Regions from separate parts of the Mesobacillus sp. QJM3NY_10 genome, predicted to be linked through region 3. Evidence: riboswitches for the same ligand, from Rfam matches in the RefSeq annotation. Region 3 holds a riboswitch; each other region holds the start of a gene.

Region 1 (6,677 bases), 1.6 Mb from region 3:
GATACAAAGAATTTGGGGAGGATAGACATGTATCCATATTATGACCATTACAGACAGAACCAAAAGCTTGTTAATGATCTAATTAAAGCTATAAATGGCGAATACAGTGCGACACAATGCTACGCTAAGCTTGCAGGTATGGCGCCGAATGAGGAACAGCGGGACCAAATCAATGAGATACTGAATGATGAAAAAAAGCATCTCCGGCAGTTTTCACAAATTTATACAACTCTAACAGGAAAGCAGCCACGCCCGCAGATGGTTGAAGAATGCGGTGAGACATATCTTGAAGGACTTGAAGCATCTTTCAAGGATGAACAAAAAACAACTGATTTTTATCATGAAATAGCGGATGAAGCTGCAGACACTGTCATAAAAGAAATTTTCAGGCGGGCGGCTTATGATGAGCAGAACCATGCCGTGTGGTTCCTCTATTATTTTGGAAAAGAAAAGTAGGAGCTGGAGCATTCCAGCTCCTTTTTCCTATTTTTATAGTTTTCACTATTTCTACATATTTAATGTAAAAATACTAGAGTTATCTATACTACAATGGGTATAGAGAAATTGAAGAGGCATTTGCAGAAACTACATAAGGAGGAAAACATTGTGAAAAACAGTCTTGCAATTATTATCGGATTTTTAATCGTTGGTTCATTATTCGTCGGCTGGAAAATAAGCCAGGATCTGGGGCCAGTTGAAACAGCAACTGCGCCTCAGCCGCAAACTGAGAGTGCCAGCAAAGAAATTGAGTTCAACCCGCCAAGCATGGAGGATGTGCCTGATGGTCCTCTTGGGGAAAGTATAAAATATGGTCATGAACTAGTCATGGAAACAAATACAGTAGCCGATGAGTACGTCGGCAATAATCTCTCATGTGCAAGCTGCCACGCAAATGGAGGTACAGTGAAAGAAGAAGCGCCGATGGTCGGACTTTCTGCTGTCTATCCGGAATACAGGCCGCGCGAAGGAGAGGTTTACACTCTGGAAGATCGCATCAATGGATGTATGATCCGAAGCATGAATGGAAAAATGCTCCCGACTGACAGTAAAGAAATGCGCGCGATGATTGCTTATTTGCAATACATGTCAGAGGGTGTACCGGCTGGGTCGGACCTTCCTTGGAGAGCACCTAAAGAGCCTAAGCAATACCCTGTTCCTAGCATTGAGGACGGAGAAAAGCTTTACGCACAATCATGTGCAAGCTGCCATGCTGCTGATGGATCTGGTACTGGAACAAACACAGGACCTGCTGTTTGGGGAGAAAACTCTTTCAACGACGGTGCAGGTATGTCGAGAATGACAAAGATGGCGGGATACGTGCAGAAGAACATGCCAAAAGGGCAAGGTGGAACTTTATCTGACCAGCAAGCAATCGACTTGGCTGCATTTATCCTTTCACATGACAGACCAGAATTCGAAGGACATGAGGGAGACTGGCCGAAAGGCGGGAGACCGGCAGACATCATGGATAAGGAAAAACGTGAACAAGTCAAAAACGGTACAATCGATTGGGAAGCAATTCTCTCGGTAAAAAATTAAGTCTAGCAGAAACCCAGCACCTGCATTTGAAGGTGCTGGGTTTTATTATAGTTCGCCTTTATACAATGTCAGGTAACCAAGCTTGTGTGAGGTGAAAGCACTTACAAGAACTATGCAGATCAGTAAACATAACAGCAGCCAATCCCTTTTAGAAACGGCGATTTCCTTATAAAATTCTCGGTTTCTATCTCCTGTGAAACCTTTTGACTCCATCGCAATAGCTGTTCTTTCTGCTTTTCTGATTCCGCTCGCGAGTAAAGGAATGCCATACTTCTTTATTTGCTTAATTTTATCCAAGAAAGTTTCTGTTCTTCCTCCACCTCTGATTCGATGGGCACTCCTGATTATCTCAAATTCATCTTTTATCAAAGGAAGAAATTGATATCCCGCCATGATGGAATAAGCAATCTTCGGAGATAGCCTGCATTGCTGCATCAAGCTAAGCAAAAAGTTAATCGGATTTGTCGTAAGGGCAAATAAAAGCGAAAGGGAAGCGAAACTCAGCACTCTTAATCCAAGCGATATACTTCTTTGGAATCCTTCTGCAGTGATGGTGATGAACCACCATTCCCAGATGATGCTGTCTCCCGGATCTACTCTCGGAAACAAAAGTGATGACCAGACATAGACAATCGCCATGAAGAGAAAAGGAGAAAATAACAGAATCCACTTCCTAAAACTAATTTTCCCCAAAATAAATGTAATCGCTATGGTCAAAACGAAACTTAGCAAAGGTGTGACCGGATCGAAAAATATCGAGAGCAGCAAGATGCTGACAAGAATGCCCAGGGCTTTAATGCTCGGATTCATCTCATTTAACAGCATATCTTCCCTCCACATGCATTTCTAATTCCCTGAGGAAAGGTAGTCTTAGATTAGCTCTAGCCAAAATTTCAGGTTGATTCCAAAGTTTGCCTGGAGACTCGTAAAATATCATTTTTCCTTTTTCGAGTACCAAAACTTTATCTGCATAACGATCAATTATATCCATATCATGGGTAATCATGATGATGCTCCCTGTCTCGGGTACAGACTTTACAGCAAAGTCGATGATTTCCTTTGAAGTGATCGCATCCTGGCCAAAGGTTGGTTCATCCATAATCAGCACCTCCTGGCCATTGACCAGCATGACTGCCACACTCAGTCTTCTTTTTTGGCCCTGGCTCAATGAGAAGGGATGACTGTAAACCTGGTCAGCCATACGAAGGGTTTTTAAAATTTCTTTACTCTTATATACTTGCGTCCTTTTCTCTTTCGCTTGAAGGCTGTAATTTATTTCTTCGATAACAGAATCAGTAATAAATTGGTGCTCAGGATTCTGGAATACATAACCGAGCGTTTTCCACTTTTGTTCCTCATGCCAATCTTCTAAAGAGTGGCCATACAATTTTATTTCGCCTCGTGATGGGATCAAACCGGACAAACATTTGGAGAAAGTTGTCTTCCCGGATCCGTTTGCCCCAGCTATTGCAATGAATTCCCCAGCATTAAGTGATAAAGAAATATCCTGGATTATCAACTGATTGTCTCTCGAATAGCTGACATCCTCCACTTCGAAAATGGAAGGAGAGGGGTTCACCATTTGCTTGCGGACGTTAGTTGATAAAAATTCAATTGTACGCCCTATATCTTTACTATTTTCAATAATTTCATTGATTGTCATTGGCAGGGAAGAGTTCTTTAACAAACCGGCGTCCCGCAGTTTTAATCCTGCGTCAATTGTGCAGGGGAGCCATATGCCTTCACTTGCGAGTTCTTTGGCAAATTCTGCAAAGCAAACGTTTGGCGGACCATTAAAAAACAATTCACCCTCAGAATTCAAAATGATGCACCGATCCACGATATCGAGCCAATTATCTAGATTATGCTCGATAATGAGAATGCTGAAGGAATGGGTATGCTTTAATCTTTTTAAAGTCTGGACTAATTCAAACCCGGAAGCGGGGTCTAGATTAGCGGTGGGTTCATCAAGGATCAATAATTCAGGTTCCATTGCAAGTGCACAGGCAATCGCCAGCTTTTGCTTTTGCCCTCCAGAGAGAGTGTGGATCAGCCTGTGTTTGAAGGGCAGCATGTCTACTAAATCAAGGACATAATCTATTCTTTCACCCATTCTTAATCTGGGAAACTGAATATTTTCTAATACGAAAGCCACTTCTTCCTCGGCAGTCAGCATACAAAATTGCGAATCTGGATCCTGCATGACCAATCCGATTTTTCGGTTTACTTCTCCTGGCTCAAAGGAGGATAAAGCGCGCCCTCTATAATTAATATAGCCTTTCATGATTCCATCAACAGAAGATGGATAAAGATTATTCAGACAGTATGCAAGTGTGCTTTTACCTGAACCACTTGGTCCCAGAACAAGGAGATTCTCATTTTCATTTATTTTAAAAGTGATGTTTTTTAAGACAGGATCCTGGTCAGGATCAAACCTGAAAGTTAAGATTGACACTTCAAAAAATGGATGGCTAGGCTGAGATATCATCGTTCTGCTTTGCCTTTCTGGCTTCCTTTCCAAGCGGGAAGCTATTCAACGCTCCAGTTTTAGCGAGGCTGTCACTTATGTATTTACCTAGTAGGCCGGCTAAGATTGCTCCGCTTGCAAGCCTGACGAAAAACATTGCAGTTACATAACCAGGTGAGAGTGCAGCGAATCCTCCTAAAAAGTAACCCCATATGAAACTGGTAATTGAAGAACCCATTCCTGCGGCTACCAGCACCCAAGTTGAATAGTTCTTCCATTTGGTTGCCGCAAAAGCAGCTTCTGCACCTAGTCCCTGAATAATGCCAGCAAGGATTAGGCGTGGCCCCACAGCATTGCCAAGCATGACCTCGATTGTCGCCGCAATCGTTTCTGATAACACCGCTGCTCCAGGCTTCCTGATGATGTATGCAGCTATGATGGAAACGATGAACCAGATGCCGAATATCAAATCATAGCCAATAAGGCCGAACATACCAACAAGCACATTGCCGATTTGTAAGAATAGGAGGTAGATGACCCCAAAAACGACTGCCAGGACAGATAGGACAACAACCTCACGAAGTTTCCAGTTTGCGAGCATTATTGATCCTCCTTGCGAGAAGGGCTATTGGCTGACATGGTCACCGTCATGACAATGTGTGAAGAATCACTGTTCCGGGCACCTTCAAACGCACCTTCCAATGCGGCAAAAACCTTATTGGTCTCGCCGTCTAATCTTGAGGCATAATGAACTCCTCCGCTAAAGACACCATCCTGTTCTACCGTCTTTATTTGGTTCATAATTACATCCATATATCCTGGAAAGCCTAACGGATAGAGAGCGAACTGGGTTGCGACCTCCTGGTTGATTTTTTGTGAAAGCTCATCATTCAATAAAATTGAATCTTCCGCCATGTAAGCATCACCGGAACTATCACCAGGACATCCATTTGAGAACGTAGCATTAAGGACCACGTGGTCTCCACCCTTTGATGCATTTAAGAAGATTGCTTTAATCACGTCAAAAACATGTTCAGAACGACCTCGCACACAAGTGCTGACATCATCCGTCTTCATCCAAACCTTTGTTGTATCAACTTCCTTCAGTGCAGAGAGGATAATATCCACGAACTTGTCTGACATTGGGTAAATGGAAAACCTCGCACCTGTAATCTCGCTAGTACCACAGTGAATTTCTTTCATTACGTTACATCTCCTTTTGTTCATTGGTTGGAAAACAAAAAAACTGCATCCAGCGGGGTGGATGCAGTTGAATTCTATCGTTAGAATAAAAAAGTGATATAACGAAGAGCTTCACCTGCACTTCCCCACGCTGGTATTATCCAGATCGGGTAATAAGGGTCAGAACAAAGTTCTTCTCAGCCTAAAGCTCCCCTAGTGCAAAAAACTATGCAGTTGTTGTTTCCAAAATCATCTTAATGTAAATAGTCGGAATTGTAAATGCCCTAATTTAAAAAAATGAATCATTCGATATCACTCCGGAAAAATTTTCTCTCGCAGTAGCTTTCCAGGGTGCCGAGCTCCTTATTCAACAGCCACTCCATTTCCTCTAACGCGGTTTTCGAGACAACAGGGTCACCAAAGGACCAATTCACAGTATATACGAAGTAGTAATCTTTGATTTGCCGGAATATGGCGATCGAATTGGGAAAAACGTCAAATTGCGCTTTTATATTATATCTCTTTGTGTAAGACCATTTTATAAGCTTCATATAAAATCTCCATTTATTTCAATAAACTTTTAGAGGGTACGACTCAGATATTAATTACCCTTTAAGACTGGGGGAGAAACGAATCTCAATCCAACATAGTGTTGCAAGATGACGGAATATGTTAAGATAGAGAACGTTGCAGCAGAGTTAGCGACATATATCTACATAATATCAAACTGCTAGCAATATGATAGATTTTTGTTTTTATATAGAAGTGGAAGTATTTGGAAGGAAGTCGAATCCATGAATGAAACCCAGAGAATTCAATTGAACGTTAGAGTCTCCAAGGATACATCTGACAAGCTTGATGAAATTTTAGAATACTATCAGGAAAATACGAAAGTCGGCAGAGTATACAAAGGCGATGTATTAACAGATATTATTGAAAAATCATATGAGATCATGCAAAAGCAAAAGAAGTTGAACAGATAAAGCTTTTTTGGCACAAATTGTTTCTTTTTGAACATATACCAAGTCCAACATTATAAAGCTTTTCCCAGGAGACTTCTGAACAAGAATTGTAATAATTAGTTGAGAACTCAACAAAGTTTACCAAAAGAGCAATAGATAAAAAGTACTATGCCAAATTGTCAATTTGAAAATGTGGCAAATTAGTGACAAAATAGTTGCGGTAATCAATAATTAGTCGTATTATTTAAATAATCTGATAATACGATAAGGTGGTTATTGATATGATGCGTATGGCAATTGCAGGTGTAGCCGGCTTTGTCCTTGTGTTCATTGAGTCATATATTGTGATGGTTTTTAAACAGTATGAGACGATTGAGTTTGGAGGAATGGCCCCGTTTGTGAGTGTCTGGTCAATGAACTTTTTCCTTGTTTTCTCCATCCTTACCCATATTAAATTTTGGTATGAAGAACGAGAAGCAGAGCGCGAGGAAGAGGCGGCCGAAAGAGACCGTTTCATCAGTTAATTA
Region 2 (6,677 bases), 920 kb from region 3:
GCCAATATAGATGGTATTGTTCTTTAACCCGTTGAAATCCTTCAACTCCTGGACAGTCAGGTTGTGTTTCTTTGAAATACTGTATAGTGTATCACCTTTTTTAACAGTCAGAGAATGATCATCTGCATAACCAAACCCATTCGCGAAAAAAAGTAATGAAATCATCAACAAGATGCCCAACCCGAGCTGTATGAAACGTTTTGTTTTCTTCATTTTTATCACCTCAAATAGTTTGACGTGATGATTTGAACTAAGTTTCGAACGGATGAGCCTATTTTTACATGGTGGAAAAAATGGGTGGTAAAAAGGGGGGAGCCCTTGAAACGACTATTGACATTGCTAACTGTAAGGTTTAATATTACAGTATCGCTATTTTAATATCTAAAAAGATTCTATTGTTGTTTATCTGTAATTTTTATTATTACAGTTAGACGGAGGAGCTGTTGATCAATGGTTACTTTATATATCACATCAAGTTGTGCGTCTTGCCGAAAAGCAAAAGCCTGGCTGCAGGAACATCAAATTGATTTTATTGAAAGAAATATCGTATCTGAGCCACTTACTGTTGATGAAATCAAATCGATCCTTCGATTGACCGAGGATGGAACAGAAGAGATTATTTCGACGAACTCAAAAACCTATAAGCAGCTGGATCTGGATATTGATTCTCTTCCGCTGAATCAACTATATGAACTCATCAGAAGAAATCCGCAAATGCTGCGCCGCCCGATTATCCAGGACCATAAACGGCTGCAGGTTGGCTACAATGAAGAAGAGATTCGCAGCTTCTTGCCGCGCAAGCTACGTACATTCACTGGCTTAGAGTGGGATAGGATGGCGAACTAGTAGCTTTTGCTTTCAATTGGACTGGATGAAAGGTAATATATAGCGTAACAAATTGTTACTTTTGTTAGGAGGCAGGCAATGAACAGCGATTTTACCCTGGCCATTCATAGTTTAACCCTGCTTGCACTGCAGCCGGACAGAATGTCGACAAGCGAAGCCATCTCAGAGAGTGCAGGGGTTCATCCCGTGCGGATCCGCAAAGTGCTGGGCTTGTTAAAAAAGCATGGTTTTATTAAGTCAAAAGAAGGAACCGGCGGCGGCTTCATTTTTGCGCTCGATTTAAATGAAGTTAACCTCTGGGATATATATAAGCTGACCTCCGAAGGTGCACTGCAGCCAAAGTGTCCTGACTCTAATGAAAAATGTGTCGTCGGCGCGAATATGCACAAGGTCCTGTTTGCTATTTTTCTCGGTGCCGAAGAACACTTGGGAGAATATTTGAAGCATTATTCGATTAAAGAAATAGTGGACTTGGTAAAAGAAACGAACTGTTGTGACTAAGGAGTCCACGACTTCTTAGCTGGTAAATGTAATGAAAAATATTACAGATTAAATGAATGAGGTGACTTATATGTTTTCCAATAATAATAGTATTTTAAGAGTAGGCGATTGGATCAAAGGGAAATCCCGGGATGGAGAATTATTCATCGGATATATAGAGTCACTTGCGATACTGGATGAAAAGGTTAATGCAACGATTACATCAAGTGATGACGAATCCATGGTTGGCAAAACCATTCCGATTTCTACAAATGAAGTCAAAAAACTGCCTGATCCGAAGGTGAAAAATAAAGAACAAATTCAATACCTTATTGACCTCGCGCTAGCCACTGGCGATGAGGAATGGTTCCTAGAGCTTTCTGGAAAGCTTAATTCCATGAGGGAACTAGTCAAGGGTGTGTAAAAAATAAAGACGGTCCTTCCTATATAATGGAGGACCGTCTTTTTGCTATTTCATTCCAAGTGCCTTTTTGGTGGCTGGCCCGGCGATTCCGTCTACCTTCAGCTTCTTCGCTTTTTGGAATTTCTTTACGGCGGCTTCTGTAGCTGGCCCAAAGACTCCGTCGATTCCCTTTGTGCTGTATCCTTTATTCGTTAGGGCCTGTTGCAGCTGCTTCACTTCTGCTCCGCGCATGCCTTTTTTAAGGACTGTGCTTGTTGGTGCAGCGATGACAGGAACTGCAGCCTGGCCTGTAACCTTATATCCGTTAGCGGATGCGATCGCGTTAAAGGACTTTTTGGAAGTAGTGATGACAACCGGAGTATTGACTTTTACCTGATCATAAAGCCACTGAACCTCGTTATCATACATCCGCACGCAACCAGCACTTACATATCCGCCGATAGATTTAGGATTATTGTTTCCGTGGATGGCATAAGTTGTTCCCCATGTTCCTCTCGCGTTAATTCCTAGCCACCTGTCGCCAAGCGGGTTTTTTGGGTCACCGCCTGGGATATTCCCGCTATAATAAGGGCGATTCTTGATTTTGTTAACGACTTTGAACTTCCCCTCGGGCGTATAAGAAGCTTTGCGCCCAGTACCCACCTTAAACGTTTTTACCAGTTTATTATTTTTGTAATAAGCCAGTTGATTGTTAGACTTATTGATAATAATCATGTCCCCGCCAGCAGCCTCTGCAGGTGCCTCAAAGAACAGCAACGACAATAAAAGCATCATCGAAACCAGCAACTTTTTCATTCCCATCCCCCTTGATTTCAAGTGCAGGCCTATCTTCCAGAAATGGTCTACGGGCATGCAATTTTCAAAAATATATTTTCACTCTTATAAACGATTTTTTATCATAAAAGTTACATATTTTTCCGTTATATGGTAATAAACTGTATGACAAAAAAATCGAGTTATTTGTCGTTTTATGGAGGTTTTTTGAAGAAAAACGATTCAACTTCTGTAAATCTTCCCATAATGGTTAAGGAAGGAGTGGGAGTGTTGAATCATTATTTATCAATTGCAGTAGAATTGGCGAGTGGATTTGTATTTCTTTTTATCATGACAAAATTGCAAGGGAAGACGCAGTTCTCTCAAATTACGCCGTTTGATTTTATTTCGGCGATCATCCTTGGTGAGCTGGTAGGGAACGCAATATATGACCATGAAGTAAAGATAGGTGAAATCGCCTTTGCCGTTACCTTGTGGGGTGTGCTTGTTTATGTTACAGAGACGGTTACGCAAAAGTTCCTCGGTTCTCGAAAGCTGCTTGAGGGGGAGCCGAACATAGTGGTCCGCAAAGGTAAGATTAAATTCGAGGCCTTGAAAAAAGCAAAGCTGGATATCAATCAGCTTCAAAGTCTTGTTAGGCAGCAAGGCTACTTTTCACTTCGCGAAGTAGAATACGCGATCATCGAAACGAATGGAATGGTCAGTGTCCTGCCCAAAGCGGATTATGACACGCCTAAAAATAGCGATATGAAAATCAAAGCTGCCGACCCAAGCTTGCCGATCAACATGATCCTTGATGGGGAAGTGGTTCGCGAAAACTTAAAAGAAGCCGGGTTCGATGAGCAGTGGCTGAAAAATGAATTAGAGAAGCAAAAAATCCACCATTTTGAAGACGTGATATTTGCGGAGTGGATGGAGAATGAACCGCTTTTTGTGCTGGAATATGAGAAGAAGGCGAACTAAAATGAGCTGAGTTAGGCACTTGCTGAGTCAGCTTTTTTGAGTAGGGTAGTTTAAATTCGAACTCCTTGAGATTTTTGACTCGAATTGGCCTTCTGGGAATAAAAAGTGTTCAACCAGGAATATAATTGGGGCAACCGGGAATAAAAAGAGTTCAACCGGGAATATAATTGGGGCAACCGGAAATAAAAAGTGTTCAACCGGAATTAAAATTGGAGCAACCGGGAATAAAAAGGGTTCAACCGGGATTAAAATTAGGTCAACGGGGATTAAAAGAGAACCAAAGGGGATTAAGTGGGCCTAACCGTTAAAAAATTCTCTGCAACCGTTAAATTATTTGCTCTAACCGTATAATTTTATGGGCCAACCGTAGAAATATTGGTACCAACCGTTAAATTACGAATAATTAACGGTTAAAGCACAAAAAAAGCTGAACTAATGAATGATATTGGTTTCAGCTTTTTGAATTCAGCCAGAAAAATAACATCGGATTCAGCACACTCAAACCTAAAATGGCCAAAGCGAGAAAGAAAGTCGTTGGGTCTCCTCCTAGTCCAATTTCATCGACGATAATTGCATCATAATAGGTGACTTGGACAGTGATAACCCCCAAAATGAAGGATAGACTTACAACGTTGAAACCCTTCAGCAACTTTTCGCGCAACTTGGGTGAAAGGATCATTATAAATAGCAAGATTGATAGACTCAGCAGGGTGAAGAATATTGGCCGCATAAGTGTAAATGCTCCATCGGTAACGAAAGTTCCATATGTATACATAAATGTCCTCCATATAATGAATTTATTTATTTTACCATAAATTAGTAATTTTGACTGGAATGATCCTTTACGAGGATAGATGCTATTGAGTCGGGGGAAATTAACCAAAACATAACATAGGGTGATGTTTATGTACCACAGGTTAGCAAGTTTCCTGTTTTTCATTATTATAATTGGTGTGCATAGCGATACAGTGAGTGCCAGGCCAAGCCCATTTGAAAAAATCTACATAGAAATAGGCTATAAAACGGTTGAAGAGGCCGTGCAACAATTTGAACATCATTTCAATCAGGATTTAAAGTTACCTTTGAGAGTTCCACCTATAGAATTTACACATCATTTTGGAAGGTTCAATGACTTAGAAGGGGATGTGAATGACACTTTAGAACTCCAATTTTTAAATGAAAATTCGCCTGAAAGTCACTATAAAATTGATGTTCGCCCTATTAACTACAGGATTCCAATGAAAGGTGAAAACACCTTTAAACTAAAGAACGGTAACAATGCAATGTTTGCAAATGTTGGGGGTTTCAATCTGTTTGTCCTTGAACAAGACGGCTGGCAATACATTTTTAGCATCGATAAAAGAGTATCCAATCATGTGACGCCTGAGGTTTTTGTTGAAATAGCTAATTCAATTGATTGAAAGATTGAATAAGTACTAAATCATCTATCTCGGGAAACCATCTTAACAAATTTAACCTAAATCCTTTCCTTTTTTTCTGAATTCTGTATACTAATAAGTGAACTGAATAGCAGTAACTAGGGGTGCCCAATGGCTTGGGCTGAGAAAGGAACGCGCTAAAGTTTCTTGACTCTTTGGACCTGATCTGGATCATACCAGCGTGGGGAAGTTAGATTGTACAAGATTTTTGTGCAAAAAACATTCGCGGTTAAGCCGGTCCATATTTATGTGGACCGGCTTTTTTACATACTAGAGAACTTCTTTGTGACCAGATCTCGTCCCAACATTTTAAAAAGGGAGAGATGATCAATGACGACAGCAAACTCATTAAACCAGGACAGCATTGCAATTATGTCAAGCTTTTCTGGGAGCAAAAAGGTCTATGTGGAGGGGTCTCAGCACGATATTAGAGTACCGATGCGTGAAATCGAATTAAGCCCAACCAGCGGAAGTTTTGGAGAGGAAATTAATGAGCCGGTTCGCGTGTATGATACGAGCGGCCCTTATACGGATCCTACGTACATTGCAGATCTAAGAAAAGGTCTTCCTGCACTGAGAAGCCGGTGGATTCAGGAACGTGGAGATGTTGAAGAGTATGACGGGCGAGAAATAAAGCCTGAGGATAACGGCTACCATGATGAACATGACCCTCGTGCTAATCACAAAGTTTTTCCGGGACTATCCCGCAAGACATTTAGAGCAAAAAGCGGAAAGAATGTTACTCAGCTTCACTATGCCAAAAAGGGAATCATTACACCTGAGATGGAGTTCATCGCCATCCGGGAAAACATGGATCCTGAATTTGTACGTTCTGAAGTAGCTAGAGGCAGGGCGATCATTCCTGCCAATATCAATCATCCTGAGACGGAACCGATGATTATCGGCAGGAATTTTCATGTGAAAATCAATGCGAACATTGGGAACTCGGCCGTTACCTCCTCTATCGAAGAAGAAGTGGAAAAAATGACCTGGGCAACTCGCTGGGGTGCAGATACAATCATGGATTTGTCTACCGGAAAAAACATTCATACAACTCGTGAATGGATTATCAGAAACTCTGCTGTTCCGGTCGGCACCGTTCCGATCTATCAGGCGCTTGAAAAGGTGAACGGCATTGCCGAAGATCTTACGTGGGAAGTATACAGAGACACCTTGATCGAACAGGCGGAACAGGGCGTTGACTATTTTACCATCCATGCAGGAGTTTTGTTGAGATACGTTCCGCTGACAGCAAAGCGATTGACCGGAATCGTATCGCGTGGCGGCTCGATCATGGCTCAATGGTGCTTGCATCATCATAAAGAAAACTTTTTATATACGCACTTTGAAGAAATCTGCGAAATCATGAAAACCTATGATGTGGCCTTTTCTTTGGGGGATGGCTTGCGTCCTGGATCAATTGCCGATGCCAATGATGAAGCCCAATTTGCAGAACTCGAAACACTAGGGGAATTGACGAAGGTTGCGTGGGAGCACGATGTTCAGGTAATGGTTGAGGGACCTGGACATGTTCCGATGCATTTAATCAAGGAGAACATGGATAAGCAACTGGAAATTTGCCAGGAGGCGCCTTTTTATACCCTTGGGCCACTTACGACAGATATTGCCCCAGGGTATGACCACATCACCTCTGCAATTGGTGCGGCGATGATTGGCTGGTATGGCACGGCCATGCTCTGCTACGTGACGCCTAAAGAACATTTAGGTTTGCCTAATAAAGATGATGTGCG
Region 3 (6,677 bases):
ACAGCTTGAAACATTGTTTTGTCCGAACCCGGCATCACTTCAGACAAAACCTCATGCTTGAGAAGATGTTTTGTCCGAACATGGCTTCACTTCAGACAAAACCCCCAGCTGGAGACATTGTTTTGTCAGGACACGGCTTCACTTCAGGCAAAACAACAAAAAAAACCGCAAGATATTCCGATATCTGCGGTAGTTCTTTGGAATAAGCACCGATGGTTCTTACTAGTTATGAATCTGTGATTCTATTGGTTCCTGCTTGCTGGCAGCTATCAGATCTCTTTCGCGAAGCAGTGATTCCATATACATATAGACGATTTGCTTGGTTTTATCATCCGCTTTTATGACATCAAGGTGCTGCATGCATTTCCGTATTGTCGGATGAATCGGCTTTTGAGATTGTAATTCCATACCGACCACTCCTATCCAAAATTTTAAACAGCTTTACAACAAGGTTCGCCAGTTTTTGAGGAATTTTGAGGGTATATGGAAATTTTTAGGTCGGTTAGTTCCATTTTAAAAATGGGTATTGAATAGTAAGACGTACTAATCTTGGAGGTTGATCTATATGGCAGTAATAAAAAATGTGGTTCTCGCTTATGATGATTCAGCAGGAAGCAAGAAAGCTCTGCAATTGGCAAAGGAGATCGCTAGAGATAAAGAAGGCGTAAAATTGTATGTTGGCCATGTATATGAGGAAAAAGTCAAAAGTGAGTTGGTTGAATCAACCGAGCGCCCCATTGAGCATCTGCCCATTAACAACTTTCCGGCTGATGTTATCCAGGTGCCTCCACTGGCTATGGAACAAGGTGCACTCGATAAATCAGAGCACTCAATCATTACCCACAGCTCTGAACAAGCCTTTAACAACGCAAAGGCCGAATTGGATGCTCTTAATATGGATACTGAATACTCCACTCTGGATGGAAGTCCAGCCGAGAGTATTTTAGAATTCGCCATGGATGTAGATGCTGATTTAATCATCATAGGCCAATCAGGAAATGAAGGTATCAAACGTAAAATTCTTGGCGGTGTTAGTCAAAAGGTAGCCAATAACGCTCATTGCCATGTACTCATTGCAAAATAAAAGCCAAAAACAGCCGGGTATATGCCACCCGGCTGTTTAATATTTTTCGTTATTTACTGCGATCCAGACTCGCTTATCCCTTCAGCGCTTCAGCTGCAATCTCCTCTAACCGCTCTCTTGTTTCGTTTTCTTCAAAACTGCTGAATATCCGAAAGTCGTCTTGATCAAGAATCCTGTAATGCTGGCTCAGAATATTTTGCTGCATGACAAATCCTCCATCTCTGGCTACTTCCCTCCACCAGACTTTACCGCCCAATGTTTTCTCTTTTCGATAATCTGTCCCTTCATGGGCAATGGTTTCAAGGACCTCTAGTGGTTCATTGCCGAACAAAAACTGGATTGTTTCTGTTTCCCTGAACAAGGCGCATATGGTCACAACTGTCGACCAGCCGGCTTGGACTCTGCCTTTTTCAATCTGGACAAGCGTCTTTTTGGAGATTCCGATGATATCAGCCATTTTATCCTGTGTATAACCAACTTCTGCTCGCAGCACCCTAACTTTTTCCGAGACCCTGCTAATGATTTCATCCCTCGTCATCCGCTTCATTCCTTTAAGTTCTTTAAGTGTAATTTTACACTATATTAATTTGAATTCAAAATACTTTTTACATTTATTTTATTATTTCAATCAGTAGCAAAGTTAGGCAGTTGATTTCCGTTCCATGCGTTTCGCATTTCATTACTTAAATCAGCAACTGAACACATCCGTTTGAAAAAGGAATGCAAGGATCTGCATTCCTTTTGTTTATTTTATGTGTTTTTCCTGGCTGACGCTGCAGTTGCTTGAACAAGAGCTTTGGATGGAACAGGCAGCGCATTTTCCTTCCTTCGATTTCTTGATGAATCGGTAGAAGGCCCAGCCGGCATATCCGAATATAGCACCGCCGATTAATATGTTTGCGATCATAGATCCTTCCTCCTTCCGGGCTTAGGTCAATCCTAACAACCTACCGCCCTGATAAATAACCAGAGACAAGACATATGCGATAACCAGGGCATAAGCGATTGAAAAAGCGGTCCAGCGTCTAGAAGCAGTTTCTTTATAAATGGTTGCGACCGTTGCGAGACATGGAATGTATAACAAGATGAATGCCATAAAACTGTATGCAGCAAGTGGTGTATAATGGGCAGCTAGCAAACCTTGCAGACTTGCTTCATCTGGAACAAAATAAATGATATTCATTGTTGAAATAATAGCTTCTTTTGCCAGAAACCCTGTGAAAAGGGATGCACTGGCCTGCCATGTGCCAAAGCCTATAGGGGCAAATAATGGAGCGAATATACCTCCAAGTAGAGCTAAATAGCTGTCATCCATGCTGACATTCACGCCTTCCGGACCAGCGTAGGCAAGCAGCCAGATCAGGACGGAGCCGGCAAAAATGAAGGTTCCCGCCTTCTTTACGAATCCCTTTCCCTTATCCCATGTGCTTCTCCAAAGGGCTCTTGCCTGTGGCAGCCTGTATGGCGGAAGCTCAATGACGAATACCGAAGTTTCACCCTTCAAAAGAGTCTTCGAGAATCCTTTGGCCAGAATAAGTGCAATCACTACTCCTAATATATACAAACTCAAGACGACAGCTGCTTTCTGTTCTACAAAAAATGCTCCGACAAACAAGGCGTATACAGGCAATCGGGCTGAACATGACATAAGAGGCGTCAACAGGATGGTCATCAGCCTTTCCTTTGGCGTCTCAATCGTCCTTGCTGCCATAATGCCTGGTACGTTACACCCGAATCCGATCATCATCGGAATGAACGCCTTTCCGTTCAGGCCGACTGATTCCATCAGGCGGTCCATTACTAGCGCGACACGGGCCATATAACCTGAATCCTCAAGCAAGGATATGAAAAAGAACAAAATGAAGATCTGCGGCACAAAGACGAGGACTCCCCCTACCCCGGCAACGATTCCATCAAGAATAAGATCTTTGATGAATGTTGAAGCACCTGCCGCAGCCAATGCTGCTGTAATCCCCGATGTTAATGGCCCGGACAAATATGAATCCAATGCGTCTGACAGCGGGAAGCCAAGCCAGTCAAAGGTAAGCATGAACATGATATACATAAGGACTAGAAAAATCGGGATTCCGAGAAATTTATTCGTTACGACCATGTCAACCTTCTCAGTCAGAGGAACCTTTTTATTATCCTGTTTTGTGGTAGCAGCAGATACTATTTTATCTATCGCTTCACTTCGCTTCCGGTGGATTACCTGGTCAAGCGCTTGTTTGCTGTCTGCATTTTGTTGTTGGTCAACAGTAACTGAGTTGATTAATTTTTCAATTTCATCAATCGGCAAAATTGTTGCCAAATAATTTTTTACATAAAGGTTGCCTTCAAACAGTTGAAGAGCAAGCCAGCGAACGGGGTGCTGTATCTTCCCAGTCAGCTTGTTCTCAAGCTCCAGGATTCCAGCTTCAATCGCTTTTCCATAATAAACGAGATTGTTCCTCCCTGTTCCGACAGCTCCAGCAGTCACCAGCTCTGCAAGCTCGTTACACCCCTTGCCTGTCCTGGCAACAACAGGGGCTACATTAACTCCCAGTGATTCAGACAGTTTGGCAATATCAATTTGTACCCCCCTGTTTTTCGCCACATCCAGCATGTTTAAGCCAATTATGACCGGTGCACCGTATTCCAATAGCTGCAATGTAAGGTGAAGATTGCGCCTTAACTGAGAAGCATCCAGGATATTCAGAAGCTTTTCAAATGGTTCATTCAGGAAGAAATTTGTAACGACACCCTCATCTTTAGAAAGGGGATTGAGAGTATAAACTCCGGGAAGGTCAATAAGCTGATCCTTTCCATTTTTAAAAAGGCCTACTTTCTTTTCGACCGTTACACCGCTCCAGTTGCCTACATATTCATAGGAACCTGTTAAGTTATTAAACAATGAAGTTTTTCCAGTGTTGGGGTTGCCTATGAGCGCAATATTCATCATACCCGCTCCACTTCAATCCTAAGTGCTTCTTTGCGGCGGATGCCGATGCATTGCCCGCATGATTCAACCATGACAGGGCCTCCAAAAGGCAGGATACATTTTACGCACACTTCAGAGCCTTCCGCTATTCCCAAATCAAGCAATCTTCTTCTGACAAATTTATCTGCACTAGAAATATTCATGATCCGGCCTTTTTCACCAGTCTTTAATTTTCCCAGCATAGCCATCACCTTTTTCAAATTTTTGTTAGTTTTTAAGAGGATTTATGTTGATCTTCACTTTTTACACCTGTTTTTTCTAAATGAGAATGATTATCTTTATTTAACCAGTTTAGCTCGACTTCCACTGTGACTTATGTCACTATACCTCAGCTGCACACGTGGATTTTATGCAAACTCCATATAATTGACAATATTTTCACCAGTAATCACTTCATCCATATTATATACCCATTAGGGTATTAAAAGAATATAAAAATAGGAGAGCTGTTTCAGCTCTCCTTCACATCATATTTTATTGCTAACTTGTGTGGATTGGACCATTCTTGACGGTGCGTAGCTGATGACAAGAATGACGATTATCGCACTTAAAATCATGCTTGGGAGCATGTAGGTGCCATTATATAGAAAAGAATATAAGGCAACAGGCTGACCTGGAGGCGCATAGCTTCCGAAGAATACCCAGCCTGAAATAAAATGGGTAATGAATCGCAGGGCACTGCCGATAAAAGTTCCGGCAATGACAAAGGCAATCCATTTTATCCTGTTGCCTTTCTGCATGCTTTCTTTTACCTGAGCTGCAAATAATCCGGCCGTTCCCACCAAAGCAAACGCAACAAGATAATCAAGAATTCCTTGTATCGGATGGTAGATTTGCGACATTCCGAGTATGGCCTGCAGTAGCCCAAACAGGAAGCCCGTAAGGATTCCGCCCTTTACTCCCCAACGAAATGCCATCAGGAATACAGGTACCATCGCGATCGATACTGAACCGCCCTGGGGCCAGATTCTTGAAAATAAAAATCCTGAAAATAAATCAAGCAAATAAGCCAGTGCGGAAAATACGGCAATTTCCACTAAAAAGAGAGTCTGTTTTTGTTTCATCTTTTGTTCCTCCTTCTTTTTAGAATGAGGTCCGTTTCTGACACGCCTTTTCTGCTTCAGAAACAAAAAAAGCAATCGTGGGGATCGATATAGGATTCCCAAGATTGCTTTCCTATCGCATCCACATTCCTTCGCTAGCATTAACTAACAGGTTCAAAGGGTAAGAACTCGGCCGCTCACTCTCAGCTGCTTTACGCAGCTCCCCTTGTGGTTATTATTTAATTTCTACACTATGAATATACTACGTCTACTATTCAATAACAAGTATAACCTTTCTGTAATCTCTGGTCGATCCAATAAATGTCGATGACTCAATAGACAAAACTCTCTCATTGTTGCTAAAAAAATCGGTCTTTTGTCACGATTTTAGCTATTCGACGCAATTCAGCGGATGTTCTCAATATTCGACAAAGGGATTTCATGATTTTTCTCGAATCTTTAATACCGATATGAAAAACTGGGGGACTTAATGAAATGCTGCCAATTACGGATAACCGATTGCTTAGCTTCCTGACTAGTGAAAAGGAAAAACTCATTGCCGACTGGACGGATAATATAATCGTTTCAGAAGATGATCCATATAAAGAGAAAATCAGTAAGAACGCTGAGAGAATGTATGTAATCATTCTTTCGGTATTTTCCAAGACAAGTGAAGAATTGGAAGAACACATCCAAAAGCTTGCTTTTATGGTAGGAGAAGAACGAGTTCGCGCTGACATTAACATTGGAGATTTTGTCTATAATGTCAACTCGGGACGATCAGTTCTATACAAGCACCTTCACAAAATGAATATGGAATGGGAGGAAATGCAGGAGGCGATCAATCGGATCAATTATTGTTTTGATACCTTCTTGTATTACGCTGTATCCTATTACAATGAACAGAAAAACAAGGTCATCGAAGAGAAGAATCAGTTCATCGATTCAACACATAAGGACAGACTGACATTGCTTGGCCAAATGACATCAAGCTTCATCCATGAATTCCGCAACCCGTTAACTTCCATCCAGGGCTTCATTCAGCTATTAAAATCCGAACATGAAGATATGAAGTATCTCGATATCATCTCCAGCGAGCTGGAGCAATTGAATTTCCGGATTTCGCAATTCCTACTTTTATCAAAAAAAGAGCTGATTGGTAAAGAGAAGACCCTTTTCTCATTGAATAGAATGATTGAGGAAGTATTGAATTTCCTATATCCCAGCATCCTTGACACAAAGGTCCGGATTATCAAGGAAGTGGCAGACGATATGGAATTGTACGGCTATGCTGATGAAATCAGGCAGGTCCTCATCAATATCATCTTTAATGCCATTGATGTATTGAGCCAGTACCGTGACGATCCACAGATTGAAATAAAAGGATTTTTCGTGAATGATACCCATATCAAAATTGAGATTTCAAATAATGGGCCAATCATTCCAGACCAGTTACTAAAAACCATTTTCGAACCATTCGTCACAACCAAAACACTTGGAACCGGACTCGGTTTGTTCGTCTGCCGGGAAATCATCGAAAAGCATAAAGGAATTCTCGCCTGTTCATCGG

What was found. Region 3 has a riboswitch for thiamine pyrophosphate ahead of thiT (energy-coupled thiamine transporter ThiT). Riboswitches for the same ligand answer to the same signal wherever they lie in the genome.
Region 1: linked by a shared signal. The riboswitch ahead of AC0VX7_RS14350 (YkoF family thiamine/hydroxymethylpyrimidine-binding protein) and the one ahead of thiT (energy-coupled thiamine transporter ThiT) in region 3 are both predicted to bind thiamine pyrophosphate.
Region 2: linked by a shared signal. The riboswitch ahead of thiC (phosphomethylpyrimidine synthase ThiC) and the one ahead of thiT (energy-coupled thiamine transporter ThiT) in region 3 are both predicted to bind thiamine pyrophosphate.

What each region holds. Positions count from the first base shown of each region.
Region 1 is NZ_CM149675.1:2,852,085-2,858,761, reverse strand. It holds gene AC0VX7_RS14375 (ferritin-like domain-containing protein) at 28-456, shown strand; gene AC0VX7_RS14370 (c-type cytochrome) at 607-1,539, shown strand; gene AC0VX7_RS14365 (energy-coupling factor transporter transmembrane component T family protein) at 1,585-2,364, opposite strand; gene AC0VX7_RS14360 (ABC transporter ATP-binding protein) at 2,351-4,027, opposite strand; gene AC0VX7_RS14355 (ECF transporter S component) at 4,011-4,607, opposite strand; gene AC0VX7_RS14350 (YkoF family thiamine/hydroxymethylpyrimidine-binding protein) at 4,607-5,209, opposite strand; TPP riboswitch at 5,315-5,413, opposite strand; gene AC0VX7_RS14345 (hypothetical protein) at 5,491-5,739, opposite strand; gene AC0VX7_RS14340 (hypothetical protein) at 5,983-6,171, shown strand; gene AC0VX7_RS14335 (hypothetical protein) at 6,432-6,674, shown strand.
Region 2 is NZ_CM149675.1:2,132,789-2,139,465, forward strand. It holds gene AC0VX7_RS10705 (LysM peptidoglycan-binding domain-containing protein) at 1-213, opposite strand, end outside; gene spxA (transcriptional regulator SpxA) at 451-846, shown strand; gene AC0VX7_RS10715 (RrF2 family transcriptional regulator) at 925-1,347, shown strand; gene AC0VX7_RS10720 (IDEAL domain-containing protein) at 1,418-1,750, shown strand; gene AC0VX7_RS10725 (L,D-transpeptidase family protein) at 1,796-2,545, opposite strand; gene AC0VX7_RS10730 (DUF421 domain-containing protein) at 2,795-3,487, shown strand; gene AC0VX7_RS10735 (hypothetical protein) at 3,939-4,262, opposite strand; gene AC0VX7_RS10740 (hypothetical protein) at 4,393-4,908, shown strand; TPP riboswitch at 5,017-5,131, shown strand; gene thiC (phosphomethylpyrimidine synthase ThiC) at 5,257-6,677, shown strand, end outside.
Region 3 is NZ_CM149675.1:1,215,187-1,221,863, reverse strand. It holds gene AC0VX7_RS06155 (hypothetical protein) at 223-408, opposite strand; gene AC0VX7_RS06150 (universal stress protein) at 566-1,084, shown strand; gene AC0VX7_RS06145 (helix-turn-helix transcriptional regulator) at 1,158-1,622, opposite strand; gene AC0VX7_RS06140 (FeoB-associated Cys-rich membrane protein) at 1,830-1,991, opposite strand; gene feoB (ferrous iron transport protein B) at 2,013-4,022, opposite strand; gene AC0VX7_RS06130 (FeoA family protein) at 4,022-4,246, opposite strand; gene thiT (energy-coupled thiamine transporter ThiT) at 4,532-5,128, opposite strand; TPP riboswitch at 5,238-5,344, opposite strand; gene AC0VX7_RS06120 (histidine kinase N-terminal domain-containing protein) at 5,603-6,677, shown strand, end outside.